DNA from 3 places in the Methylophaga sp. UBA2012 genome. Region 3 is predicted to be linked to each of the others. Evidence: riboswitches for the same ligand, from Rfam matches in the RefSeq annotation. Region 3 holds a riboswitch; each other region holds the start of a gene.
The links. Region 3 has a riboswitch for cyclic di-GMP ahead of B2248_RS13640 (hypothetical protein). Riboswitches for the same ligand answer to the same signal wherever they lie in the genome.
Positions count from the first base shown of each region.

Region 1: it holds a riboswitch for cyclic di-GMP, as region 3 does, so the genes downstream of both, B2248_RS03105 (hypothetical protein) here and B2248_RS13640 (hypothetical protein) in region 3, are expected to answer to the same signal.
Region 2: it holds a riboswitch for cyclic di-GMP, as region 3 does, so the genes downstream of both, B2248_RS14210 (hypothetical protein) here and B2248_RS13640 (hypothetical protein) in region 3, are expected to answer to the same signal.

Region 1 covers NZ_DDCG01000002.1:290,131-300,276, reverse strand. The annotation lists gene B2248_RS03120 (ubiquinone biosynthesis accessory factor UbiJ) at 1-386, shown strand, start outside; gene ubiB (ubiquinone biosynthesis regulatory protein kinase UbiB) at 433-2,103, shown strand; gene djlA (co-chaperone DjlA) at 2,109-2,942, shown strand; cyclic di-GMP riboswitch class I at 2,998-3,077, shown strand; gene B2248_RS03105 (hypothetical protein) at 3,097-3,813, shown strand; gene B2248_RS03100 (formate--tetrahydrofolate ligase) at 3,915-5,585, opposite strand; gene B2248_RS03095 (UbiX family flavin prenyltransferase) at 5,655-6,263, opposite strand; gene mpl (UDP-N-acetylmuramate:L-alanyl-gamma-D-glutamyl-meso-diaminopimelate ligase) at 6,266-7,609, opposite strand; gene B2248_RS03085 (hypothetical protein) at 7,609-8,145, opposite strand; gene B2248_RS03080 (glutaminyl-peptide cyclotransferase) at 8,241-9,194, opposite strand; gene B2248_RS03075 (ABC transporter substrate-binding protein) at 9,217-10,023, opposite strand.
Region 2 covers NZ_DDCG01000019.1:219,365-229,510, forward strand. The annotation lists gene B2248_RS14190 (sensor histidine kinase) at 1-1,194, shown strand, start outside; gene B2248_RS14195 (response regulator transcription factor) at 1,187-1,879, shown strand; gene B2248_RS14200 (autotransporter domain-containing protein) at 2,029-4,494, shown strand; gene B2248_RS14205 (helix-turn-helix domain-containing protein) at 4,647-5,708, shown strand; cyclic di-GMP riboswitch class I at 5,790-5,870, shown strand; gene B2248_RS14210 (hypothetical protein) at 5,887-7,146, shown strand; gene B2248_RS14215 (alpha/beta fold hydrolase) at 7,209-8,048, opposite strand; gene B2248_RS14220 (hypothetical protein) at 8,223-9,701, opposite strand; gene recC (exodeoxyribonuclease V subunit gamma) at 9,993-10,146, shown strand, end outside.
Region 3 covers NZ_DDCG01000019.1:97,612-107,757, forward strand. The annotation lists gene B2248_RS13635 (hypothetical protein) at 15-503, shown strand; cyclic di-GMP riboswitch class I at 692-768, shown strand; gene B2248_RS13640 (hypothetical protein) at 804-1,322, shown strand; gene B2248_RS13645 (polysaccharide biosynthesis/export family protein) at 1,452-2,003, shown strand; gene B2248_RS13650 (hypothetical protein) at 2,028-3,215, shown strand; gene B2248_RS13655 (Wzz/FepE/Etk N-terminal domain-containing protein) at 3,240-5,000, shown strand; gene B2248_RS13660 (CpsD/CapB family tyrosine-protein kinase) at 5,034-5,876, shown strand; gene B2248_RS13665 (ExeA family protein) at 5,880-6,770, shown strand; gene B2248_RS13670 (hypothetical protein) at 6,934-9,309, shown strand; gene B2248_RS13675 (glycosyltransferase family 4 protein) at 9,318-10,146, shown strand, end outside.

The DNA.
Region 1 (10,146 bases), on a different contig from region 3:
CCGCTAATGCGATAAGTCTGCTGAAGCTGGCCAAACACCCAGAGCACTTGTTCTCCAATGAGATACATATCCATGGGAATGTACAATTTGCCAAACAGTTGCAAGACGTTCTCGACGGGTTTGACTTTGACTGGGAACAGCAAATTGCCAATGTCACAGGGGACGTGATTGCTCAGCCGCTAAATTATGCCATCAAACAAGGTTTTTCATGGCTAAATGCGACCCAACGCTCCTTATCGATGTCACTTTCTGAATACCTGAGAGAAGAAGCTCACATCTTGCCAGACAAGATTCAAATCGACGATTTCATGAGTGATGTAGATAAGATCAAGGCAGATATTGATAGGCTTGAGGCACGTATAAACCGGCTGGAAACACATCATTGACGCACGTGAGCATTGACCTCAGCTATATCCATGTAAGGAGCCATTAATGAAGGCTAATCAGTTATCCAGACTGATTCAAATCAATCATGTCCTGGCAAAACATCGCCTGGACGAAGTGATCAAAGCGATTCATCTGTTACGTCCACTTCGATATTTTAGTTTTTTATCTCCTCATCGCTGGCGCAATAAACAATCGACACTTCCCAGAGGCGAAAGATTAAGACTGGCGCTACAAGACTTAGGCCCTATTTTTGTCAAATTTGGTCAGGTGCTATCCACTCGCCGGGATCTGCTGCCACCGGATATTGCCAACTCACTGGCCAAATTACAGGATCAGGTTGCCCCCTTTCCTGCGGAACAAGCCAAACAACTCATCGATAAAGCGTATGAAGCAGAATCACTGAATGAATTATTCGCTCATATTGAACCAGAGCCTCTTGCCTCAGCCTCTATTGCACAAGTCCATGCCGCGACCTTGAAAAATGGTGAACAAGTTGTAATAAAGCTGGTACGTCCCGGCATAGAACCTATTATTAAACGTGATATTGCCTTGTTATATACCCTGGCATCCTTCGCCGAACGATATTGGTCTGAAGGCAAACGCCTGCGTCCGAGAGAAATCGTTGCTGAGCTGGAAAAGAACCTGTTTGATGAACTCGACATGCTGCGTGAAGCATCCTCGGCATCACAACTTCAGCGTAATTTTGAAGGCACCACTTTACTCTACGTGCCGAAGATATATTGGAAACTGACAAAACCCAATATTCTGGTTCAAGAACGTATCTATGGCACCCCTATTAGCGATACTGAAGGTTTGATCGCCAAAGGGGTGGATATGGCTAAGCTCGCAGAAATGGGCGTTGAAATATTTTTCACCCAAGTCTTCAAACATAGTTTTTTCCATGCCGATATGCATCCCGGCAATATCATGGTGGATATTCATGATCCAAAAAACCCGAAATATGTGGCTGTCGATTTCGGCATTATGGGAACCTTGTCACCAGATGATCAGCGTTATCTCGCAGAAAACTTTCTTGCCTTTTTTAATCATGATTATCGTCGTGTGGCAGAGTTACATGTGCAATCTGGTTGGGTGCCAGCTGACACACGCTTGGATGAGTTTGAAGCCGCTATACGCAGTGTTTGTGAGCCTATTTTCGCAAGGCCACTAAAAGAAATTTCTTTCGGGCAGTTGTTATTAAGACTGTTTCAAACAGCGCGTCGTTTCAATATGGAAGTCCAGCCACAACTGGTTTTACTACAAAAAACCCTACTCAATATTGAAGGATTGGGCCGTGACCTCTATCCCGATCTGGATCTCTGGAAAACAGCCAAACCGATTTTAGAAACATGGATGAAAGAAAAAATGGGCTGGCAAGCCGCTTTAAGAACATTACAACAAGAAGCGCCACATTGGGCTGAAACCTTACCTGAAATGCCACGTCTATTATATGACTTGAGCAAACGTGCTCAGGAAGGTCAATTCAACGTAAATTTAGCATCAGCCGATATTCAGCAATTACGTAAAGAAATCAAGCAAGCCAGCTACCGTAGTGCCGCTGTTACAGCCGGCGCTGCTTTCCTGGTTGGTGCCGCAGTGATTACCGGGCTTGATGGTTATGCGACGACGATGTTTGCCGGCCTCCCAATTCTCAGCTGGGTGTTTGGTTTATGGGGGCTTGGCCTCATTTATTTTAGTATTTCAAAGAAAAGTTAATCGTTATGTTTAAGTGGATAGGCCTGATTTTAGGCTTCTTATTATTAAGTACCATGAGTGTTGGTTTACTGATTCTGGGTATTTTTGGTGCCCTGATAGGGCTTATATTTGGTGGTTTTGCTGATCGTGTACGGGCTTATGGACTTGGTGGCGCGAATCCTTTTACCAACCAAACTCGTCAAGCCGTCTTCCTGGAAACAGTCTTTGTATTGATGGGGAAATTAGCAAAAGCTGATGGCCGTATCAGTCAAATTGAAATCGACCATGTTGAAGCCTTTATCAAAAAAATGGGCATGTCTGGTGAGCACAGACAAGAAGCTATTCGTCAGTTCCAACGTGGCGCTGAACCCGACTTTGATATCAACGAAACAGTGACGAAATTTAAACAGCACTGTGGCAACACCTTTAATTTAAAACAAGTCTTACTGGTCTACCTGACGGTGATGGCTTTGGCCGATGGTAAGCTCGACCCACAAGAAAGACAGATTCTGGAGCAGGTTTCATCACAACTGGGTTATAGCCGAGCAGAGTTTAATCGAATCCTCGATATGGTGTTAAGTCAGGCTAATTTTTCAAGCGGCTATCAACAACAATATTCGTCAGGTCAGCAACGCTCTTCTATGAATGACCTTGCGGAAGCTTATAAAGCACTTGGTGTCACAGAGCACAGTTCTAATCAAGAAATTAAACGTGCATACCGCAAATTAATGAGCCAATACCATCCTGATAAATTAATGGGTCAAGGTGTACCTGAAGATATGATTGCTGTTGCTACTGAACAGGCTAAAGAAATTCAATTGGCTTATGATTTAATCAAAAAACATCGAGAGCAAAATTAGCCACCTTCATTTCAATTTTTGTTATTTCTTTGATATTATTTTTTACCCGAAATGCTTCAATCAAAGCCAAACTCGGTGTGAACCAAGGACGGAAAGTTACAGACCTTAAGATATTAAGGTGGCTGTGCTGCAATAATAACTAAGGAAGAAACACATGAAAAAAACGGCTTTTATGGGCTTGGCTTTATTTGCGGGTTTAACTAATATTGCCTTAGCGGCACCAACGAGCTTATCCACTACAGGTACCTGGCAAACAGCCAGCGGAGACTTAAGTTCACTTATTGGTCAGTCGGCACCTGCCACCTGGTCTTTCGACACAGACTTAACAACGGAGTTTGGACCATTTGGTGCTAACCTTACACCAATTCCAGGAAGCTCTGGTACGAGGCAACTTAGCAGCTCACCTAACTACATCCTCTCAGGGACAGCTGCGCCTACTGTATTTGATGGAAAGCAATTTAGCATCAGTATCTTAGATAATACTATTGCAAACGAAGATAAATTTCACTCAGATCTCGTAACGTCAATGGTCAATAAAGGTCTCAACCCTAACATGACAGGTGATGCACTTTTATTTAAAGCTAGAGTTATGACTCCGCCTCAGAAAGATTCCGTAGAATTCTTTACGATATATGGCCTAATGGTATTTGATGAAGACTTTTTCTCAACCCCAGTTTCAATATTACCTTCTGTAGACGTCCTGCTAGATAATGCATTATTTTCTTATGCATTACTGAAACATGAAATTAACTATGAAGAAACAGGCTATGCTAGTTATATTCAAACACCATCAGCCGTGCCTGTCCCAGCAAGTATATTGATGTTTGCTCCAGCATTGTTAGGCTTTCTTGGTTTGCGTCGTAAGGTGTAAAGGCATAAAAGCTTAAAATATTTAAATAAGAAAAAACTAAAAAGCCGTAGTGAGAAATTATTACGGCTTTTTTTGATCGCTTTAATAACTTAGCTTTGCTATTAAAATAATCCTACTATTGAACCATTATCATCAATATCAATCCGCTCTGCTGCAGGATGTTTTGGTAATCCTGGCATAGTCATTACATCACCACAAAGCACGACAAGAAAACCTGCACCGTTTGACAGACGAACATCACGAATGGTTAGCGTATGGTTCTCAGCCGTGCCACGTAAGCTCGGGTCACTGCTAAAAGAATACGGCGTTTTTGCCATACAAACCGGAATATCCCCGTGCTGCTCATTCAGCATGGCGATCTTATCCATCACTTTTTTATCAGCTACGACCTGACCTGTACCATATAAACGTTTAGCGACTTCGTTGATTTTGTCCCAAAGCGGCAAGCTATCCGGGTATAACAACTGACAAGGTTCGGCATCAGCATCCAGCATTTCAACCACACGCTGTGCTAATGTTTCAGCACCAGCACCACCTTCGGCCCAATGGCGAGCAAGAATAGCCTCTGCGCCCATCTCTTTCACTGCTGTTTTAATCAATTCAATCTCAGCATCGCTATCATTGACAAAATGATTGATGGCGACAACACAACGCAAGCCGAACTCGTTTTGCAGATTGCTTAGGTGACGTTTTAAATTAGCCAGTCCCGTATTCAGTGCATTAAGATTTTCAGCAGTTAGCTCTTTCAGCTCCAGACCACCGTGATATTTCAGGGCTTTTACTGTGGCGACAACCACTGCCATATCCGGTTTAATTCCCGCTTTACGGCACTTAATATTGATGAATTTTTCTGCACCTAAATCAGCACCAAAGCCGGCTTCAGTGACAACATAATCACCCAGTTTTAGTGCCATCTTGGTTGAGATGACAGAATTACAGCCATGCGCGATATTGGCAAAAGGCCCGCCGTGTACAAAAGCCGGGTTATTTTCTAAAGTCTGAACCAGGTTCGGCTTAATCGCTTCTTTCAATAAAGCCGCCATCGCACCATGCGCCATAATGTCACGGGCATAACGAGGCGTCCCATCTACCGAATAAGCGATTAAAATTTCGCCAAGACGTTGCTTCAATTCCTGTAAAGAATTGGACAAACAAAAAATGGCCATCACTTCTGAGGCCACCACAATATCAAAACGCTCTTCACGTAAATAACCGTTAGCAGGGCCACCCATACCAACGACGATGTCCCGCAGCGCACGATCATTCATGTCCATCACTCGTTGCCAGACAATACGTCTAGCATCTAACTGCAGTGCATTGCCATGATGAATATGGTTATCAATCATCGCTGATAATAGATTATGTGCTGAGGCAATCGCATGTAAATCGCCGGTAAAGTGAAGATTAATATCTTCCATCGGCACGACCTGTGCATAACCGCCACCGGCGGCCCCACCTTTCATACCAAAACACGGCCCCATTGATGGTTCGCGCACACAGACAATCGATTTTTTGCCAATTCGGTTAAGCGCATCACTCAAGCCAATGGTTGTAGTGGTTTTGCCCTCACCTGCCGGCGTTGGACTGATGGCCGTGACTAAAATCAACTTACCATCCGCTTTCGCTGCCATATCATCCATTACTTCCAAAGAGACTTTGGCTTTGAAACGTCCATACGGGTCAATATGATGTGAGGCAAGACCAAGCTTTTCCTCAGCGAGACTAGTGACTTCCTGCATTGAAGCTTGTTGGGCAATTTCAATATCTGACATGGTTTTCCTGAGCGGGGTTGAATTTGAGTCCTATTATACGTGAGTTACGAGGGAATCCCGAATAGCACATCAGTCCCCCCAACGAGGCATCAGATTATGTTCTATTTTCGCCTGGTCCAGTATTCTGGCGACAACAAAGTCGACCAGTTCATTTAGGGATGTAGGATTAAAATAGAAGCCAGGATTTGGGGGGAAAATACACACGCCAAGCTTAGCAAGTTTCAGCATATTTTCCAGATGAATCACTGAAAATGGCGCCTCCCTCGGCACTACGATCAATTTGCGATCTTCTTTGAGCATGACGTCGGCAGCGCGGTTTATCAAATTATCACTCTGGCCGCAGGCGATAGCCGATAGAGTGCCCATGGTACATGGACACACAATCATGCTTGGCACGCGATGAGAGCCGCTTGCCAATGGCGATGACCATTGCTGTTCACCATACACCCGTAACTGTTCAGGGTGGCAGTTAAACTCTTGAACTAATTTCGTTTGAACATCACTGGCCCGAGCGGGTAATTTCCAATCAAGCTCATCAGCAAGCACGATTCTGCCTGCAGTGGAAATCATTAAATGCACAGTGAGGCCTTGTTGTAACAGCACCTCCAGTAAACGCTTTGCATAAGGTGCACCTGAAGCGCCTGTAATGGCTAATGCGATCTGCTGCTGATCTAACATAATTAGGCAATCGCCTCTAAAATCCGTTGGTGAATACCGCCAAAGCCACCATTACTCATCACTAAAATTTCATCACCAGACTGTGCTTCATTGCTGATTGTTTTAACGATAGCGTCGACAGAATCAAATACACTGACATGATCGCCCAATGTTTCTGTGACTTGTTTTAGTGACCATTTCAAATCAGCATCCTGAAGCAATAACACTCTGTCTGCCTGAATTAAAGACTGAGCCAATGTCTCCTGATGCACACCCATTTTCATGGTGTTAGAGCGAGGCTCAAGTACCGCAATCAGCCGACGGTTCCCTACTTTAGCTCTTAACCCGGCGATAGTGGTGGCAATAGCGGTCGGATGATGAGCAAAATCATCGTACACCCGAATATTATTAATTTCGCCTTTCAATTCCAGCCGTCGTTTAACACCGGCAAACACTGATAAGGCCTCACAAGCATGTTCAATGGTGACACCAACATGATGAGCTGCCGCTATTGCCGCAAGGGCATTACTCACATTATGCTGACCGAGCATATCCCATACAACGCGGCCAGTGGCTTCACCATGGCGTACTTCAAACTCGCTACCATCATTCTTCAATAATGTCGCTTGCCAATCCCCCTCAGCGCCCAGTGTTTGACGTGGTGTCCAACAGCCCATATTGAAGACATGCTCAATTGCTTTCTCTTGTGGCGAAAGAATCAAACCTTGCTCAGGCACAGTTCGAACTAAATGATGAAACTGCTTTTGAATAGCGGCCAAATCATCAAAAATATCAGCGTGGTCAAATTCAAGATTATTAATAATCAACGTTCTGGGCATGTAATGGACAAATTTAGAACGCTTATCAAAAAATGCCGTATCGTACTCATCTGCCTCAATTACAAAAAAAGGCGTTTTACCGAGTCTAGCTGTTTCGCCAAAATTATCAGGCACCCCGCCGATAAGGAAACCAGGTGCCATATCGGCATGCTCGAGAATCCAAGCTAATAAACTACTGGTGGTTGTTTTTCCATGTGTACCAGAAACAGCCAACACCCATTTCCCTTGCAGCACATGTTCATTCAGCCACTGTGGACCAGAAACATAGGGAAGACCTTTATTTAACACATACTCTACGGCCGGATTACCTCGTGACATGGCATTGCCCATCACCACTAAGTCAGGGGCAGGCTCTAAATGTTCAGGTTTGTATCCTTCCCTGACATCAATGCCTGCGGCAGCAAGCTGATCACTCATCGGTGGATACACATTGGCATCTGAACCACTCACTGTCATGCCAAGCTCTCTGGCTAAAATGGCCAGTCCGCCCATAAACGTGCCACAAATCCCCAGTATATGAATATGCATTACGCAACTCCTGAAATAGTGAGTCCAACCACAATCAACGAAGCAATGGTATAAACCGTCGTTATAACCGCTGCTAAACCGGGTCGGATATCAAGTGCATACCTGAAGATATGTGCAACAACAAATAAACTCCAGAAAATAACAATAAGTACCAGTAATAAGATAATACTGGTTAGCTGACTATGAGGCTCTACCTGTCGAAATAATACAAAGACTGGCCAGCTAATCATGCCAATTAATGCACCAGTCCCTGCCATAGCTGTTAAGGTTTGCTCGAAGCGAGAAGGCAATCCGCGGATAAATAATAAGCCTTTAGTAACGATAACCAGCATGGCAGTATCAGCCAGTGCTGCCACCAAGCTAATCGTCCAGCTATGATCAATATGGCTAACCAGTACGCCGACGATAAAATACGTGACAACACTAAAGTTCAGTAATATTGAAGATGCCGGAATATCGGCCGGACTTGCCTGAAATAAACAAACCTGGAAAAACCGCAGAATCACTTTAATCATCACGGCATAATAACGTGTCACTTAAACGGAACAAAGTATTTAATGATTTTTTTCGAAGAGATATAAAAAAACCCGGCAAAATAGCCGGGTTTTTTTGTCGACATATTAATAAAATATTAATCGTCAACAACGACACCCCATGGGAATTTGCCCACTTCGATCGTTTTAATTGTTTTATTTGTAGCTGTGTCCACGACAGAAACGGTACTACTAACACCATCAGCTGTGTATAAACGTGAGCCATCACGCGTCATACCCAAGCCCCATACACGTTTACCAACAGGTACATTTGCTTTCATTTCCAGTGTTTTAGCATCTAAAACAGCGACGGAGTTACCACGCCCCGTTGTTACATAGATGGTTTTATCATCTGGGCTAACAGCAATATCCATAGGCTTGGAGTTAGGTAAGTCGATAGAAGCCTGTTTGATAATTGATAATGATTTTGTATCAATAATCGTCACTTCATTACCTACTTCACTGGTTGAGTAAGCCAACGAGCCGTCACTGTTAAATGCCAGACCACGAGGACGGGCAGCAACTAAAATATTTTTTACCACTTTATGTTTAGCCGTATCAATCACATGAACCATATTAGTGGATTCACTAGTAACAAGTGCCAAGCTACCATCAGGTGAAACGGCAACACCTTCGGGTTCCAAACCAACAGGAATGACTTCAATGATTTTGCCTGTTTTCGGATCAATGACACTGGCTTGAGCATCATCCTCGTTAGATATATAAATATTGCCATTCGGTGCGACATCAAATGTTTCAGGATCGTCTCCCGCTTCCAGCTTTTTCACCACTTTCAGCGTATCTAAATCAACAACGGCTATCGCACCTTCTTCACTAATAGCAACGTAGAGTTGTTTTTGATCCGGTGATAAACCAATCCCTCTTGGCCGCTCCCCAATATTAATGGTGTTTATCACTTCATTGGTTTTTGTATCAATGACGCTGACCGTATTGTCTTTTTCATTAGTGACAAAAACACGGTGTGATGGCTCAGCCCAAACGGTTGTACTGGCCATAATCAATGTGGCTAATAAAATATTTTTTAATTTCATCATGTTTCCTTCTTCTCTCTAATTATTTTTTACAGGTAACCATTCCAAGACTATCTAAACCACCTTTTACACCTCTCAATGGAGCTTCGGCGACAATGTTATCGTCCTTGTCAATCAGTAAAACAATCTGACGTAATTGCCCTGTTTCTCTGAATGTCGCGGTATCCCCTTTCTGCCCATCAAATGACAAGTCATTCTTGAGGTAGTTCAACATTCCTGCAGCATCAATTTTTTGCGTTCTGGCAACAGTATCTGACAACATCTTCACCGCTGCCCAACCAGCCCAAGCATCATCATCCATTTGTGTTTTGTGATTTCTGGTGAATCGTTTATTCAATTGTGAAGCAGCAAACTTAACAAAATCATGATGCCATGCATGAGCCGTCACCAATGTATCAGGATTCTTTGCCTGCCATTGAGCGAGTGCATCAGCTTTCATTTGTTTGCTCAAAGGGATATTCAATAAATTCGATAAACATGCCTGACGTAATCCATCAGCATCAGAGCTCAGGTTAAACACCGGTACATGGGCTAATTTTTTCATTTTGGCAACGTCGAGAATATGTTTAGCATCTGTTCCAACCAGTACCGCCGTTATTTCAGATTCTGGCAGAGCAGCAAGTTCTTGTTCGGTGACATTTTTGACTTGATAGTTTTGTCCTAAAAACTGTCCCTGTAGATTAGCCTCCGTGAGTCCTTGCTGAACCCCAGCCCAAACCTGCCCATCTGTTGGACCAATATAATGAAGAGTGACATTAATTGGGTTGGCAAAGATAATTTGTGGCCAGATAAATAAAACCATAAGGCCCAGCTTTTTTAACTTACTCATAATCTCTCCATTTTTATTTTGCTTCTTATTTTCCACCATACAGAATCAGGAAGCTGATTAAATCAGCAAATTCCTCAATCTTGTAGAGCACTTCTCATTTAGAAAGTTCAACCATCCACACTA
Region 2 (10,146 bases), 120 kb from region 3:
AGTATGGATGTCACTTTATCGATCATGGTGACGAATGTCAGTTACTTCCTCGCCTTACTCTTTTATTATCAAGCCTCAAGACAATTAACCGGGTTAAAGCCTGCCTGGCTTTTTCCTGTCTCGATGATTATATGTTTATCGCCACTTTTTTGGTGGTTTCAAAGCAGCCATTATCTAGCAGAACGTATCATTATTTCAGCAACCGGTGTCGCTATTCTTACACTGATGACAAGCTATGTTTTATGGAAAAATGCTAGAAACCTGCCTGGACGATTAGGTATGTCTCTCACTTTTTTGGTGCTGGGAATGATCAGTCTCTGGCGAATAGCCAATATGCTCTACGCACCTGTAAAAGACATCTCGTTTTTGGATTTCAATGCCGCCTATGTGATTTTCTTGATGGCTATTGTCAGCAGCTTCGTGATCACGGTGGGCTTTATTGTCTTGACCTCAGAAAAGTTACATAACCAATTACGTAATGAGGTGAATAAAGTCACTCAGGCACGTGATATTGCTCATCAATCATTGAAAGAACAACAACATTTTCTTTCCATGTTATCTCATGAATTTAAAGCACCCATCGGTGCGATTAAAGCAAATGCTGATGCCGCTCTTATGCTGCAGCAAGTGAAAACGCCGATCGTCGATGAGAGTTTGCATCGGATTAAGCATGTTTCTGAGAGACTGAATGCCTTGGTCGAGCGTTGTTTAAATGATGAATGGATGGCTCACTCGATTGAGCAGGAGGAGAAGGCTTTATACGATACTTCGCTAAGTCTTGTATTGGAGAATATAGCCACGGAATATGACATTCCTCTTATTCATTCATTACCTTCAGGGGCTAATGTGCTAGGCGATGAGATGTTCCTCAACGTGTTATTTTCTAATTTGGTCTCAAATGCACTTAAAAACGCTCGACACAGATCGTCCGTGTATATGGAACTGAAAGAAAATAACGGTGACTACATTATTCAGGTTGTGGATGATGGTCCCGGTATTTCTGCAGAGCATCGCCCCTATATATTTGATAAATATTTTCGAGTCGAATCCTCTGACTCGGCGGGCGGTTCAGGTCTGGGATTATATTTTGCCAAGCGTATATGCGATATGCATCAGGCTGCCATCTCACTCAGTTGTGAACAACACACTGTCTTCAGTGTGCAAATAGCAAAAAATGAGGTGTCTCATGACTAAGCCGAAGATCTTGATTGTTGATGATGATGCAGATTTTCGTGCACCAATTAAAGCCATTTTGACTAGCGAAGGTCTGCTGGTCAATGAAGCTGCTTCAGCACGAGAAATGGATGCCATTCTGAATGATTTTGATGCCGATATGGTGCTGCTCGATGTGAATCTGCCGGATGACAGTGGCCTCAATATTGTTAGTCGTCTAAAGCAAAACCGGCGTATTGATGTGGTGATGCTTTCTGCATTGGGTGAAGTTGAGCATCGCGTCAATGGTCTTACTTCTGGTGCCGATTATTATTTGGCAAAACCCGTCGATATTCGTGAACTCCTGGCCGTTATCAATAATCGCTTTCAAGCATTAACAACACATCAGCCTAAGCAAACACATGCATGGCAATTGGATACGGTCAATTGGTTATTGATAACACCTGATGGTGAACAACACCCACTCAACAATAGTGAACTGACCATACTTTCACTATTAGCTAAACAGTCCATGGATGATAAGGCGACCTCACGTGAGGCGCTTTATAGTGCACTGGGTAATCCTAACTATTCACCTGAGAGTCGAAGCCTGGATTTACATATCTCACGGATGCGCCAACGCTTCAGTTCGGATGACTTTCAATTTCCCATCAAAACCATACGTAACGTCGGTTATCAGCTGACCAAACCGATCGCGATTGTCTGATACAAATTGATACAAAAATAAGCTTAAAAAAACCATTTCTATTGATTAGTGTTTATTCGTTTTTAACGTTTTTTTACAAACCACAAAATTCGTTTTAGTAAGAAACGTTTTCGGTAGACCCTTAATTAAAACAGGAATGGAAAAGTAGTATGAACCTAGCATATCGCATCGTTTGGAATGTCAGCAGGCAAGCATGGATGGTAGCCTCTGAGTTCACATCAGCTAAAGGTAAAACAAAAACACAAAAGACCAACATTCAGACCAAAACAGTCGGTCATGCCGTTGTGTTATCAGCTGCACTGCTGACAACAACACCGCTGGCAGTGCAGGCAGCAGGGATAAACAATTGGGTTGGTGCTGATGGAGAATGGTCTACAGCGACGAATTGGGACAGTGGTGTAATACCTACTGACCTTGCCAATATAGATAATGGCAGTACAGTATCTATCAGCGATGGTTCATCACAAAATCTTACTGCTAATTTATATCTTGGTAACTCAGATGGGTCTACTGGTAATCTGACAATTACAAATGGTTCTCTCACAACAAGCTGGACAAACATTGCTGTGGGATCAGGAGCAACCGGCACATTAATAATCGACTCATCAAGTGCAGCATTGACAGCTAATTATCTAAGAGTCGGTTTCACAGGTGAAGGTACGTTAATCGTAAAAAATGGGGGTACATTAGAATCATCAAGCCTACTTCTCGGCTATGATGAGGAGGCAATTGGCAATATGCAGGTAACCGGCACTGGATCTTCTGTTCAGGCAGATGGTGCGACTGCGATAATTGGTTACAGGGGGGAAGGGACTTTAAATCTAGCTGATGGTGCTAATTTCAATATAAATAATGGCACTGGTACACTCATTTTAGGTGATCAGGCGGCTGGATCGGGGGTACTTAATATTGGTGCAGCGTCTGGCGATACTGTTGTAACAGCAGGTACTTTAGGTGCATCATCTGTTGAGCTAGGTGCTGGCAATGGCATTATTAACTTTAACCATAACAACACTAACTATGTATTCTCCCAAGAAATTGTAGATGCTAACGGTAAAGGTTTTATTAACTTTTTATCAGGTTCTACAACTTTAACCGGTGACCTGGAAGGCTTTTCAGGAAATGTGAATGTGGTTGGTGGCACCTTATCGATTGCTGCTAATAAACCGTTAACACTCGGTCAGGCTGGAGCAACGGCAGACTATACGCAAACGCTGAATGGTCTGCTTAGACTGGGACTGATCGATGCGAGTCAATACGGTAAGTTAAATGTGACGGGCACTGCCACTTTTGCCGATGGTTCGAAGCTTGATGTAGATGTTAAAGGTGCGCCATCGCTCGCTAATGGGAGCCTTCTCAGCAAGGTGATTAGCGCAGGCACCTTGGATGCAGGCAGCTTTGAAGTGACGGATAATTCATTACTCTATTCATTCGCTGCAGAAAAAGAAGGGAATACTGTCGGCTTACGTGTAACAAGAGATGGTAATACCAGTGTACTTCAAAGCGTCAACAGTGAAGGCTTTAAATCCGGTCGTAGTGCAGCACGTGTATTAGACGGTTTTGTGAACGGCGGCTCTACAAATACAGATATTGCAAACGTGTCAACAGCATTCGGGCGTCTTTCCAATGACCAGGAAATCACAGAAGCGGTGGCCGAAACTCTACCTTTACTGGTGGGCGGCACCACAAAACTCGCTGCCAATACTTTGCACAGCACCAACCGCGTGATTCAAAGCCGTCAGGCCAATACTCGTGGTTTATCTTCAGGTGATGCATTTTTAACTGATAAAAACATGTGGTTAAAACCGGTGGGTAGCTGGACCCGTCAACAAGAACGTAATGGTGTGAGTGGTTATGATGCCGACTCTTACGGTTTTGTGGTAGGTATGGACGGTGATGTCAGCCAATCAAGCCGATTAGGTCTGGCTTTATCGTATATGAACACCCGCGTTGATGGTAATGGTATGTCATCCGGTAACAAAGCCGATATTGATGCCTATCAGTTGATTGCCTACGGTAGCCATGACTTATCCCAGTTTGAAAATGTGGAACTGAACTGGCAAGCCGATGTGGGTATGAATAAAAATGATAGCAAACGCCAAATCAGTTTTATTGGCCGTACCGCTGAAGCAGTTTACGATAGCTACACTGCCCATGTGGGTGTGGGTATTGGCAAACGTTTTGAGCTGAATGACAGCAGCACAGTAATGCCAAGCCTTCGTGCCGATTATGCGTATATTCGTGATGAAAGTTACACAGAAAAAGGCGCAGGGGCGATTAACCTTGATGTGGACAGCGTTCATTCCGATGAATTTATCTTAATGGTACAAACCGATATCGACCATCAGTTAAATGATAAGACGACTTTACTGGCTAATATCGGCGTGGGCTATGATGTCATCAATGACGATACTAGTCTGACAGCGTCTTATACTGGTGGTGGTACTGCCTTTACTACGGATGGGATTGATCCCTCTCCGTGGTTAGCCAGAGCCGGTGTCGGTGCCACCGTTAATTTAAACGATTACACTGATATCACCGCTCAATACGATGTAGAAGGTCGTGAAGACTTTTTAAACCAAACGGCATCAGTCAAACTGCGTTGGTCTTTCTAGACTGAAGCATTACTGAAATGAAAAGCCCCAACTGGAAACGGTTGGGGCTTTTTTGTTTTGGAGCTGGTGATTGCTTAGTGGTTTGTTAGAGACACGTTATCATCTATGAGGTCTGGCTTCTTGAGCATCCGTTTGCAATGAATGAGAAAAGAATGCTGAATCAGGGTATATTCAGAGTCATTCATTCTAATGGCTTTTATTGTCATGTGCATTCAATCCTTCCTACCGAACATATAAAAGTGATGTCGACGCACCATACTGTCTATCGTGATCAGCCTCTGTTTGATGCCTATGAACAGCAGGTGGCACAAGACTGGTTGCCCATTGAGATAATGCAATTATCTGCAGGACAGTACCGCGGACATTACCGTGAAATGGGCAATGATGATGTCCGAATCGTGCTTGAACAACAAAATCAGATTGTGCATAAACGTGCCATCATTGAGCAGGATTTTTGCACAGTGTCTTTTGCACGATCGGCGAACAATCAGGTGCGAGTGTCTGAGTACGATGGCTTTGAGAATTCATTATTTTTTCTGCCAGCCAATGTTGAAGTTGATATACAGGCAGGAGTTGATGTTGAGACGATCTATTTTCGATTTGAACAGTCGGCACTTCTAGAGTCAGCCAGAGCTATTAATCCACAGCATTGGGAAATGGCTGCTGAGTGCGTCATGCTGTTCAGTGAGGTGAACCGACAACCGTTAGAGGTTTTCACTGATTATCTATGTGAGTTATCAGCGATGGACTCGAATCATCTCTTACGTGAACAACAGAAAAACATGAACTCATCGGTAATGGAATATGTGTTACTAGCACTGGATTCATCCTTACTGCTTGATGGTCAGACCAGTGATGTTTTGTCACGCCGTCGGGCGACGATATCAGTACGACAAGCAATAAACTATATTCATGCCAAGCTGGAAAGTCATACTTGTCCGACGATTCTTGATATCTGTAAAGACTTGTATATCAGCCAGCGTAATCTGCAATATAACTTTAAAAAAGTGGTGGGGGTGACTCCCAATGCTTATTTGTATCGACTGAGATTAAACCGGGTTCGCTCTCAGCTTCTCTGTCCGGTCGATATCAGTGTAACAGTGACACAGGTGGCTAGTGAGTGGCATTTTTGGCATCTTGGCCGATTTTCCAATGACTATTTGCAACTCTTTGGTGAGTTACCTTCAACCACACTTCGCCGTGCCTTTAATTAAATTTACAGTTTGCGAAAATCGGATAGTGCGTAATCAAAACAAACACTAAGCTGTTTCTCGTTGTGTATTGATTCCAATACGCTATTTTTCTGCCAAACTCAGTGTGAACTGAGGACGGAAAGCTACAGGCCTTGAGGATGACAAGGTGGCTGGGTTGCTCTATACGAGAGATTAACGGATGAATACCTTTGTAAAACCTACACTTTTTCTAGTCACTGTATTAATGACTAGTTCAATCCTAAGTGTCGCGTATGCTCAAGACTTAAGCGGCATTAACACGGAAAGACTCTATCTTACTGACGATAATAATACGGTCAATAACGGCGATACGTTCCAGAATGATAATAATGTCACTACCTTAGAATCGAGTAAAATTACCATCGACCATACTGGCACGTTTATCAACAATAAGCATGCGTATATTACCGAGGGTAATACCATGAAAAATTTAGGAGTCCTTGATAATCGTACTGATGGGGTTTTGGCTGTCTGGGGAAGTTTATACAATCAAGGCGAAATGAATAATAATGGTTTTATTTCCATTAAATCGACAGGACTTTTTAATGCCGTCTCCCTGACAAATACCGGTGAGATAGAAAATGATGGGCAGCTCATCATGGCCGGTTCGGTGAATAACCAAGGCAAAATTATAAATAATAGTCAATTCACTAATAATAGTTTTGTGTTTACTAATACTGGTGAGATTACAAATAACGCGGATTTGAACAATAATTACCGTATTATAAACAAAGGCTTGATAACAAACTCCGGTGTTTTTTCGACCTCAAATACGCTGCGAAATTATAATGAAGTTATCAACAATAATGTCATGACGAATAGTGGTGATGTAACTATATATACGAAGGGAAGTGTCACCGGCGAGGGGAGCTACACACAAACCTCTGGTCAAACCATCAACAACGGCGTCATGACTCAAACCAGCGTGAATATTAAAGGCGGCAGCTTATCAGGCACTGGCACGATAAACAGCAACGTTACGGTCAATGGTTCAAGTTATGAGAACTATGCCAGTCTGACTGCGGGTAATTCGATTGGCACGATGATCATCAATGGTAATTACACGCAAGGCGAGTTTGGTTCGATGGTAGTGGAGTTTGATGAAACGCATTCTGATTTACTGGATGTGTCAGGTATCGCTTCGCTGGCCGGAGTGTTGAGCTTTGAGTTTATTGGTGATGATGTCACCGAAGGTACGTTTAACTTTTTAACGTTTGCCAGCATCGTTGGCAGTTTTGATAGTGTCATTCTGCCGAGCATTAGCGGCTTTAATTTTGAACTGGTGTTTGGTGATACCTTTGCTAATCTGGTGGTGAGTCAAGCTGTCAGTGCCGTGCCGGTTCCAGCCGCTTTATTTTTATTTGGGCCAGCATTATTAGGCTTTTTAGGTTTGCGACGTAAAGCGAATTTAGTCGCATAAATAGCTTAAAAACTATCTGCAAGTAACAAAGCCATCATGAAGTGCATGATGGCTTTTTTTATCTATTCGATTTCCAGATCAGAAGCCGAAATTTCCATTAATAATTCTGGCCAGTGCTCAGCCCAGCAGCAGTGATGAGTCATGCCAGTAATCACTCTGACCTCGGGTTGCCTGGAGTCAGGAAAATGCTGTTGATATGACTTGGCAACCGCCTCAGGCATGATCTTGTCTTCACTGCCAACAAAGTGGATTTGTGGAACATCAGTGAGTTTTTGCCATGCATCTGCCGGGTTAAGTGAGTCTGTTAATGCTGAAATATGCTGCATTTCTGTCCAGGCCGTTGTATCGATATTACCGGCCACGGTGACCAGCTGGTCGACATCATCTCGTTCAGCTGCCAATAAAGTAGCAATGGCGCCACCACCTGAGTAACCAATCAATCTTAATGATGAGGCCTGAAACTGATTTTTCAGTTCAGTGACGGCTTGGTTCATGGATTCCACAACCTCAGCTGAAAATCGAGCAGAGGTCCATACCTTTTTGTCACAGGTATCAGAGTTAATATACTGACAAGGACGAGCCAGGTAGACAGCTTGTTTATCTTGTACTGCAAGCTTGAGTACAAGTGGATCGATTGGGGTGGGATCAGAAGATATTTTTCGACGACTTAACCAAGCTAAGCCATCGCCTTCGATATAAATCGTTAAACGTTTTGATGGTTTGCTGTTTTTAGGAACAAAGCTTTGCAATTGGAATGAAGACGTGGTGAGGAGCTGTGATTGCCAACCATGGCTGTTAGCCAAGTGTAATGCGGTATCCGAGCGGTTTTGTGTCGTCGGTATCGAAGAACATGCCTGAAGCAGCAATAAAAAAGTGAAGCAAACAATATGTCGAGAATTCAAAACTGGCCTCTTTCTGACACTGAGATAGTGAGTGAGACACTAACATACCTAATTTAAAGGGTGACTGCTTTAACGAAGGTTTTAATATCCCCAAAATAATTTAGGGCCAGTGTACACACTCCATATCAAGTGTTTACACTGGCTCTAAACTCAGGCCTCTAAATAACACCCAAATTAGGCTGCTTTAGCACCTCTGAGACGTGAACGGCCAGCCCACATACCTACCAAGCCAAAAGCAAACAGAGGTAATGCTGCAGGCAATGGTACGGCACTTGGGTTAGAGAACTGGCTGGCAAGATACTCAGTAGAGAAGATGCCATCACCAAAACCCCATGATGAGAAGTTTTTGAACTTGCCTGATAGTAATTCGCCACTATCCACGCCTAATGACAGGTAGACAAGCGCATCAGAAATTTCAAATGACAAAATATCTGACAATTCGAAATCATTGAAGAAAATGCTGTTGATGCCTTCACCACCATCAAAGATGCCTGAGCTTAGCTGACCAGTAGTAGTGAGTCCTTCGACGATCACCATGTCATCACCGCTACCAAACATCACATCACCGATAATTTCACTGTTACCTGTCAGTGTGAGGCTGCTATTACCTTGATTGGGCGCAAAATGGATAGCTGTGCCTGAACGACCGACCAATGTACCACTGTTGGTGACGGTGACTTCAGAAGTACTTGCGTCATCCGAACCAATCGCATGAACGCCTTCGATATAACCTTCGTTGATGATGGTCAGTGGACCGGCTGTGCGAACATCACCTACATTCGGTTCGAAAAGTGGATCAATATCAATACCATTGCCCCCATTCAAAGGGTCACTTTCTGTACCGGTTGATACAATCACACCGGTAGCATGGTTGTGTACTTTGCCTTCGTCGATATCGATACCATCATCGGTGCCCAAAATCACACCGTAGTTATCTGCGGTACCGCTGGCAAATTGCACGCCGTCCTCATCGTCGGTGGCACCAGTGTTAGTCCAGGTTTTCGTCGCTGCGTTCCATGACAAACCATTCAGGACGATGGTGCCGTGATTTTCCAGGGTGAAGTCTTCGCGCGCTTCAATCACTTCTTCATTACCACGTAATGTCCCGTAGTTAATGACTGTTGTGCCTGCACCACGACTCTGAATAGCACGACCTTTTTCACTCTCGATCTGACCATAGTTGGTGATGTGTGCATTTTTCAGTTCGGTATCATCGTCTAATCTTACGGCTTGATTTTCAGCAAAGATTTTTCCAGTTTCTCGGTTAAGCAAAGTGAAATTATCGGCATCATCTTGAAGGCGTATACCACGATCACCACCAATAATGGTGCCAGAGTTATCGATAGTCAGGTCAGTGCCTTTAGCGCGAATAGCATCATCATCGCCACTTTCAATAAGACCGTAGTTAATGACTGATTGGTTTGAACCGTCCAGCTTTACAGGGCGATCGTTTTCATCGACAAGTTGAGCACCACTTTCAACAGTGATAGACAAATTATCACGGCTGTCATTAATGTTATTACTGTCTGCTGCATTACAAAGCAGTGTAGGGGAGTCAGCTGTGCCTCCGGCGACACAATCTTCTGCCAGCACGGGTGCGTTGTATAAAGCGGTTAATATCGAAGCAATCAGTAGTTTATGTGTATGTTTCACGTTAACTCCAAGTCAGGTAATAGAGATGACGCTCAAGATAATGATGGATTATGACAATGTGATGAATTTTCAAAATAATGTGAGGTATGCCACAAACAAACATGTTAGAAAATGCTAGGTAAACTCGAATAGGCGGGATGACCTGGGGCTTGGCTGTTCAGCTGTTTTCTACAAAGCAGATAAGCCCTGATTTTTGATGGTGTTAGCTTCAACCGCTGTTCTGACATTCAAAGCAGTTTGTTTCAACCGAAACATCCCGTAATATGTGGCTTTTGACGTGAAGGAATCCACATGCTGAAGATGGTTTACAGTAATGACAGCAGACAACTGGCTGCCTGGCTTGCTGAACAGCTTCAGTCCGCGCCGCTCAGTCCGTTTGAGCAGGAAAATATTATTGTGCAGAGTAATGAGCTGGCTCGTTGGCTATCATTATTTTTAGCCAATG
Region 3 (10,146 bases):
ATAAGGAAATTATTATGAAAAAAGCGATGCTATTTATCGTAGCTTTATTGTTTTCAGTAAGCGTTAACGCCGCGACGTTATCTCTGACTGAAGCTGGTTCAACTAACGCAAGTCAAAGTGTTGATTTATCTGGTAGTTCAGTTGTTTTAGCTGGTGGTACTGTCTCTAAGAAAAGTACCTGGAGTTCAGCATTTTCACTCACAACTGATACTGATACACCTGTTGTAATCGCATGGTCATTTAATCCTGCAATTACTGGTGCAACATTAGTTTTTGGTACATTGGGTGACACTGTGTCATATGCAATTACTGAAGACTTCAGCTTCACAGCTATGTTGACTGCAGGTACTAGCTATATCCTGAGCATTATCGATGCTACATCAGGTGTAGTTAAATATGACGTATCTGTATCTGCAGTACCTGTACCTGCTGCTCTATTCTTGTTTGCCCCTGCTTTATTAGGCTTTTTGGGTATGCGTAGAAAAACAGCTGTTGCAGCCTAATTTAAAGCTACACAGAAAATAAAAAAGGGAGCTTTGGCTCCCTTTTTTATATCCTTTAGAGCATTGATCTTAAACTCCAATAGCAAAATTGTACCAAGGTACAATAGACATGGGTGGACAATGCTCCATATGATTCACTCATCTGAAAAAGTCAGATAGGTGATTATCATATCTTATGGATATGGTAATTTAACAAAAGCCAAACTCGTCGTGAGGCGGGGTCGGAAAGCCACAGATCTTTTTTAAAGATGGCTGGGTTGCATTGCTTGTTTTTTCAACTTATGCATAAGGAAGTTTATTATGAAAAAAGCGATGCTATTTTTAGTAGCTCTCATGTTCTCTGTTGGTGTTAATGCTGCAACATTGACTCTTACTGGTATCGGATCAAGTGGCGCAACACAGTCAGTTGATGTCAATAACAACAGTACTGTTCTTGCTGGTGGTACTGTGGGTGAAGTTGGTAACTGGTATTCAGAGTTTGATCTTATCTCTGATACCGACACTGGAATTAAAGTGGAATGGTCATTTAACCCATTCACTGCATTATCCGGTGCGACCATAAAGTTTGGTCAAATTTCTGGCCCTAGTGGTTATTATTTACCTGGTGCACAAACTTTCGCTATTACAGGTGATTTCAGCTTTACAGCATTTTTAACAGCTGGTGTTTACTACGGTATTGATATCATTGATGCTGCATCTAACATTTTGAAATATGACGTATCAGTATCTGCTGTACCAGTACCAGCAGCATTATTCTTGTTTGCTCCTGCCTTATTAGGTTTCTTGGGGCTTAGAAGAAAATCAGCAGTTGCTGCATAAGAATTAAGATTTAAGTTAACAGTAACTTAACTGTCACAAATTGAAAGGGAGCAAAAGCTCCCTTTTTTTTTGAAAAATAGAGTGTTAATATCAATTTTGAATGTTATTTATAGATAAGGATTTTCCCTCATGCTTAAGCGCTTCCTTGTACTTTTGGTTACAATTGTTTCTCTATTTTCTTCATCTGTATTTGCTGCAGAACGCTATTTATTAAACTCAGGTGACGTTTTAGACATTTCAGTATGGAATGAAGAGTCTTTGCAAAAACAAGTAACGGTCCTGCCTGATGGCGTTATTACCTTTCCTTTAGCTGGAGAAGTTGTAGCTAAAGACAAAACGGTGGCGGAGGTTGAAGAAGAATTAACTAAAAAACTCAGCGAATACCTGGCAGATCCGGTTGTTACGGTCTCTGTCACAAATGTTGAAGGTAATAGAGTTCATATTTTAGGGAAAGTACTCAACCCTGGCTCATTTGTAATGAATCAACCGTTAGATGCCATGCAAGCGCTAAGTTTAGCCGGTGGCTTATCGCCTTATGCAGAAGAAAACAACATTATCGTGCTTCGCAGAGATGGGGCTAAGCAACAAGTCTTACCCGTCAAGTATGCAGAGATAAAAAAAGGCAAAGCATTAAATACCAACATTACATTGGAAAGTGGCGACGTTATTATCGTACCTTAAGCAAAATAGCCGAGACACATGTCCATGAGAAAATATATTCCGCTATTATTGCCTTGCCTGCTGATAAATACAGCATCAGCAGCAGAATGGGTATTTAATGCAAAGGCTGACCCAAAGTTTAAATATGATGATAACGAGCTACTTCGTGAAGATAAGTTAGACGATTTCAGTTTAAATATTGATCCTACTTTAACTTTAACGCGATCATTAGAAAACTCAACATCAGAAGTGCGTTTAGGATATAGAATTAGCAGATACAAAGAGCTAAAAGAATTAGATAAAGAGAATCCTTTTTTTGGTTTTAATACGTCTTACGCAACTGAAAGAAGTACTTATGGTCTGACGTTAGATTATGCCGAACGTGAGTCACGTGATATTGCTGAAGAAGATACGGCTGATTTTAGTAATACATCAACCACAGTTACCAAAAGTATATCGCCATCATATAGCTACAGATTGACAGAGTTAGATACGATTAGCACCAGTGCTTCTTATCAAAAACGAAACCAATCAGGTTCATCTACTAGAGCAGATTCAATTTTAGGTACCAGTTCGAATCTCACTGATAATGAAACTCTTAGTTTAAACTTAGCATTGCAACATCAGTATACAGAACGACTTAATGCTGGGGTGTCATTAAGTTATGTTAATTATCAAGCAGAATCTGACAGGCTCGATAATGAATACGATTCCTACTCGCTAGGACTGACAAGTGAATACCAATTGTCTGAACTTTGGTCTGTCAATGGTCTAGTTGGTGCTCGATATTTGGATAGCGAAAATAATCCTATAAGTGGTTTAAAAACTTCTGACCAGAGTACTGGCTTGAACTATTCTATAAGTACAACACGAGAGGACGAGCTGAATAGTTATACTGTCTCAGCAAGTCGCTCTTTACTACCTTCGAGTTCAGGTGATGTAAATCAACAAGATTCATATACTTTTAGTTATCGAAGGAAGTTCACTGAGAAATTAACAGGTAGTTTATCTACCAGTTATAAACTTTATACCAGCGCAGATGATCTTAATGACAGAGAAGTTAAGTATATATTTTTCTCTCCCAGTTTAAATTGGAAATTAGCAGAAGATTGGGGAATAAACTTTTCATATAAATATCGGAATGTTGATGAAAAAGATGGAAAAAATGTCGACAGTAACGCGTTTTTTATAAATTTTGACTACAATTGGGACGGAATTCGTTTTTCTCGCTAAATCTACAGCAAAGAGCAATAATAAATGGAAGAAGAAGTAAAAGGCTTAGGGGATTATCTTAATCTTCTCTGGCGCAGGAAGGTTTGGGTTATTATTCCTGCTATGTTGTTAGCCATAGCGACATTTATAGTGGTATTTTCACTCCCGGCCACCTATAAATCTCAGGGAACTATCCTGATTGAATCACAAGAAATTCCAAATGATTTAGTTCGTTCAACCGTCACAAGTTATGCTGACCAGCGTATCGAAGTCATCAAACAACGATTGATGACGACTTCCAGAGTAATGGATATGGTCAAAAAATATAATCTTTACGTGGCTGAACGTCAAAAAACGGCAGCTACTTCTTCTATCGTTGAGTTGTTTAAGTCCAATGTCAGTGTGGATTTAGTCCAGGCGAATGTTACCGACCCTGTAAGTGGTCGTGCTAAAAGAGCCAGTATCGCTTTTACCGTGTCGTTCATGGATAAATCGCCTCAAAAAGCACAACAGGTCGCAAATGAACTGGTTACTGAGTTTTTGAATGAAAACGTCAAAGCTCGAACTGATCGTGCCGCAGAAACGAAAGACTTCCTGAAAGAAGAAGGAGATAAGTTTCAGGCAAAGGTGCGTGAACTGGAAAAACAAATTGCAGAATTTAAAGACCGCTATAGTGGCAGTTTACCAGAGTTATTACAGTACAATCTTTCAATGATCCAAAGATTAGGAGATGAACAAACTTCCAATCAAAACGAAATATTACTATTAAAAGATCAAATAACGACACTGAGTTTGCAACTTTCAAGTGTCCCAATGTATTTGCCTTTAGGTGTCACAGCAAGCACTTCGAATGAACCAAGTAGTTCTGAAGTAAGATTAGAACAATTAAGAATTGAATATAGCACCTTATTATCAAAGTATGAGCCTACTCATCCTGATGTAGTAAGAGTAAAGCGACAAATTGATGCGTTAGAAAAAGAATTAGGTGTGACGGGCAATGATGCTCAAGTGATTCAGGCTGAATTAGAACAGGCTAAAACGGAGTTGAATACCCTTAGTGAAAAATATGCTGATAGTCATCCTGATATAAAAGCACAAAAAAATAAAATTGCCAGTCTTGAGGATCGCCTTAAAAAAGCAGATAGTCAGCCGACTGAAACGAAACCATCTAATGATCGTTTGAACCCATCCTATGTCCAGCTTAAATCAAAAATTGATTCCACTGAGAATGAGGTGTCGAGACTACGTACCAGGCAAGAAGAAATTAAAACTAAACTGGCTGAATTTGAGCGTCGTGTTTCAGAAACATATCAGGTACAACGTGCTTATGATGAGCTGACACGTGATCATGAGAACACGGTCGCAAAATATCGTGAGTTACGCTCTAAGCAATTACAGGCTGAGCTGGCTCAAAACCTTGAGTCTGAAAATAAAGGTGAAAGCTTTACCTTGATCGAGCCTCCTGCGGTTCCATCAAAGGCAGAAAAGCCCAACAGACCCAAATTACTAATACTAGGATTAGGCGCATCAGTGGGGGCAGGGCTGGGTCTAGCCTTTTTGATTGAGATGTTTTTTGGTGGTGTCAGAGGCTATACACAGGTGGCCCGCATAGTAGGTAAATCGCCACTTGTTGTAATTCCTATGATTACAACAACTAGAGAGCTCGCTCGTAGAAAAACATTAAGAAACCGCTGGATTATAGTGGCTATTATCCTTGGGATAATTTCAATTATTGCAATACATTTTTATGTCATTAATCTCGAAGTGCTCTGGTATCGGTTGATGCGTAAAGTCAGCTTGCTGTAATCGTGACGTTATACTTCTGAGTAGGAAATAAGAATGGATAGAATTCAAAAAGCCTTAGATAAAGCCAAGCAGAAGCATGCGGGGATCGAGGTCGAACCAGACAACACAGTTATTCAAACCGAGACACAGGAAGAGACATCTTTTCCCGAAGACCCGCTAGCGCCACCTCTACAGAATATTGAATATACGCAAACAAAAGTCGTTAAAACGCCTCAAAGTGTTTTAGAAAATAATAGAGTCATAGCGGGACATTACAATAACCCACAATCCGCAGTCTTCAGGATGCTGCGTACTCAGGTTCTTCAGAAAATGCGTCAGAATGATTGGCAGACGATTGCGATAACTTCACCCACTGCTGGAGAGGGGAAATCGCTAGTTTCAGCCAACCTTGCTGTTGCGATTGCCATGGAGTTAAACCAGACAGTCTTGCTGGTAGATATGGATTTAAGAAATCCATCCATTGCCAGCTATTTTGGCTTAAATGTGGAAGCGGGTTTAAAAGAATATCTAGAAGAAGATTTGTATCTTCACCATGTTTTAGTAAACCCGGGCGTGGAAAGGCTTGTTATCTTACCGGGAAAAGGAAGAGCTGAAGACTCTGCTGAGCTATTATCCAGTCCGAAAATGGCCTCGTTAGTGAAAGATATTAAGTCGCAATACAATTCACGTTTGATTATTTTTGATGTACCCCCTCTATTACAAACGGATGATGTATTAATGTCCTCAAACTATTTTGACTGTACATTGTTAGTACTGGAAGACGGTAAAAACAATGAAGAGAACATTAAAAAGTCACTGCAGCTTTTAGAGGGCACGCACCTTGTCGGTACTGTTCTTAATAAGGCAGAAACACATCCAACCCATCAGAATTATTGATTCATGTATACAGAACATTTTGGTCTGAACTTCAAGCCATTTAACCTGGTACCCGATCCTAAGTTTTTATATCTTAGCCCTGTACATAAAAAAGCCCTGACCATGTTGGAATATGGCTTGATGAGTCAGGCTGGCTTTACTGTGGTCACCGGTGAAATTGGTGCAGGGAAAACAACCTTAGTTCGCTCCTTGTTAAACAAATTGGATGACGAATATCTCATTGGGCTGATCAATAATACCAGTGAGTCTTTCGGACAATTAATGGAATGGGTGCTTGATGCTTTGGAGATCCCTTCATCTGCTACTGATAATGCCGGGCGTTATCGTGACTATGTCGACTTTGTTATTGAACAACACGCTAAAGGTAAAAAGATCGTTCTGATCGTTGATGAAGCACAAAACTTATCGGTTAAAGCGTTAGAAGAACTAAGACTACTTTCAAATGTTAATATCGATGCTGATATTTTTATGCAACTGGTATTAACGGGCCAGCCTGAGCTCAGTGATAAATTAAACTTACCTGAACTTGAACAGTTCGCACAGAGAATAGGTGTTGAGTATCATTTGAGAGCTTTAAGTTATCCTGAAACACAAAAATATATTGAACATCGGATGGAAGTTGCAGGCGCTGACCACAAGATTTTTACCAATGAAGCCTGTGCTGCTATTTTTTGTTATAGCGAAGGTGTTCCAAGACGTATTAATAACTTATGTGATTTCGCTTTGGTCTATGCATTTGCTGACGACTCTAAAGAGGTGAACGTCAATACGGTGATTGACATGATCAAAGACAAACGATCATCTACGATTATTAAAATGAAAGAAAGCCAAAACCCTGATGTTAAGCGCGTTAGAAGCTGGCTTCTGGAGTTATACAACATTCATTTAGTTTAATTTCTAACTAAGTAAATAAGACATTCATCTGCCTAAGTAAATAAGACATTCATCGGCATAATTAATGTTTTATAAATGAGAAGCCCGTCATATATGAAGCTAGTATTAAGTTATATATAGAGTTAAAGTGGCAAATGATTCACACTATAAAGAGGTACATGTTATGTCAATGAAATATAAACTATTCTTAGTAATCGGCATGTTCCTAACAATGACTCATGTCTTTGCTGATTGTATTGTTACAAATAATAATTTCAGTAAATCATCAAAGATCATTTTTGTTAATCCCAATAACGGAAGTGACCAGCTTGCTAAGACTTATTCGCTCGATAATGTTCGAAATCCTTATGAAGCTGACGGCGTAGCGGCCTTCCAAAGTATAGAAAAAGCGAAGTCTTTAGCTAACTCAAGTAAGGGTGACCTTATATTAATCAAAGCAGGTCGACAATGGACAAATTACGAGGCGTGGGAAGAGAATAAGCTATCTGACTTTAACAAAGAAGTCATGAAAGCGAGTGGGATGTCAGAAAGACAATGTCGAGGTGATTCTTTAACTTGGGTTCCTTCATCTGTAAACGATAACCAGCTTGTCCAAACACCTGGAACAACTGATTTTGTCACTAATAATAATGATGATGTGACTCTAGCCAGAACTGAAGAAACGGCTCCGATAAGATTACCTGGTATTTCATCAACAAATACAACATCAAGAGACTCTTCCGCATCTTCAGCCAGATCTTCAAGTAGTGGTTCAACTAGTTCTAGAGGGAGCACAAGTGGTGGAAGAAGTTCTAGTACTTCGAACGAGACTGCACAAACATCAAATCAAAGCCTGTTAACTGATGTAACTACTAACACCAGTTCCAGAAGTAAAACCAGTAATACAAGGTTAGTGGTCGCTGACAACCTCACTAATAATTCTGAGGGTCAGCAATCGACGTCTGATGATTCAGCTACAGGTAACATTGTCGATACCGTAAATGATATTGGGCAGAATCTTGGTTTAGTTGACTGTGAAGCAAATGCTCCATGGAGATCAGCCATACAAACATATCCACAGGATAGCAATGGTTGGTCAGTTATAACGCCTGATACAGAGACTAGGATTGTTTATGTCAGTTCCACAGAAGGTAATGATAGTACTGCAAAAACCTATCTCAGCGCAGAATTAGATGATCCGTTTAATCCCAAAAATATTCAGCCATACAAAACATTTGAAGAAGCCTACAAACAAATACGTAATGATAAACCTGATTGGATTTTATTGAAAAAAGGAGATGTCTTTAAGCTTCAAAACACTATCTGGTTAAGATCTGGTAAGTCACAATCAGCACATCTAGTTTTCGGTGCTTATGGGGATACTCACTTAAAAAGACCTGTAATTGACTCGTTCACTTTTGATGCAATGCGAGGTATCAAGAATAGAAGTTTCATTACCATCTTCGGACTTGATTTCTATGCTAGCGGACGTGATCCTAAATCTAATCGGTTTGTCGGTTGGGGGGGGGCTCTGGATTCATCTGTTGCAATCTCTACAACAGCTGGTGCTCTGGTGCAAGGAATTCACATTGAAAATAATCGCTTTAATTACTTCGGTTCTAATATCGGATTTGGTGCAATGTCCACGGGAGTATTTCAGAATGTTGTGATTAGAAGAAACGAAATTATTAATTCATTTAGCACTACAAAGCATGCTCAAGGTCTGTTTTTGAGTCAAGTGAACTTTGGTTTAATTGAAGAGAATATCTTTGATCACAATGGTTGGTATCAGCAGAGGCCCTCTAGTGTCGCTCTAAACACAAAAGACTATGGTTATGCGACTTTCTTTAATCACAATGTATATATTCATAACAGCACTAATTTAATAATACAGAAAAACTTATCTTCACGATCATCCAGTATTGGTATGAAGTTTGCTTCAAATTCTGATGCTGCTAAAAGTATTGATACAGTAAACTCGTACAACATATTACTGGACAAAAATGTAATTACAGAGGGAGAAGTTGGTTTTTCTATCGGTGGAAATAGAGATTTTAATAACGGTTACCGCTGGGATAACATTCAGTTAATTAATAATGTTCTGACTAACATAGGCAGGACCGAGCCAACAAACAGAGGACTTGCATTCAACATAGAAGTTAATGATTGGCAATCAGGTACAGTGTGTGGAAATGTTGTATCTGATACTGCTGCAAGTCTCAGCAATGTATATGGCTTGCAAGTGAAAGGACACATACGCGATATAGATGTCAGAAATAACAGTTTTATAAACCTTGGAATTGCTCAAGACAAATCGGTGCTCGATTCTGCAGAAAATATTTCAGGAGACAACAACACTTACATAGCAAAACTTGATAATACAAACTTCCTTGACATCTATGTTGCAACTAAGGGCTTTGGAAGCTATCAGCAATATATTCAATCAGTTTTAGAAAAACTTCAGAATAATCCGGAAAGCTATTTTGATGTTGATGAAATTATCAACTACTACAAGAATAGTGCATTAAGTGTTAAAGAACCTCTTGTTTCAAAGGAATAACTAAAAAAATGAAAGTCTTGATCTTGGCAGAGCAATGTAATCCAGATTGGCCATCATTACCGGGCTTTTCTTTTGCTCTTGCTAATGACATTGCAAAACTAACATCTGTCGTCTTAGTTACTCATATTAGGAATAAAGAAAATATTGAATCACTAACTAACAAAGCATTTGAAGAGATTGTTTATATTGATACTGAAGTTCTAGCAAAACCACTACATAAACTGAGCAAACTACTGATAAAAATTGGGGTTGGTGGATTGATGACGAATATGGCATTGAAATACCCCCCATATATTCTATTCGAAAAAAAAACTTACGAAAAATTAAAACCTAGGATAGAAAGTGGAGAATTTGATGTAATACACAGGATATCACCTGTCTCTCCGACATTACCAAGCTATATTCCTACAAGAATAAATACACCATTTATTTTGGGGCCACTCAATGGTGCTCTTCCATGGCCAAAGCAGTACACTGAAGAAATAAAAAAAGAGCGTGAAATTATCTCTCATGTTAGAAACATCTATAAATATTTTCCTTATTACAAAAAGAGCTTTCAGTCATCCCGGGTTATACTCTCAGCATTCAGGCATGCGGATACTGATATCCCGAAGGAAGAGCGTTATAAAATCAAAAGGTACAATGAATTAGGTGTAGATACATCCTTGTATGTACCTAATAAGCATGATGTATCTAATAATCATGAAAAAACGACATTCTTATTTGTTGGCAGACTAGTTCCATACAAAGGGGCTCATGTGCTGATCAACGCCTTCATTCGCAGTCAATTATTGCGAAGCAATAGTGAACTGATAATAGTTGGAGATGGCCCTGAGA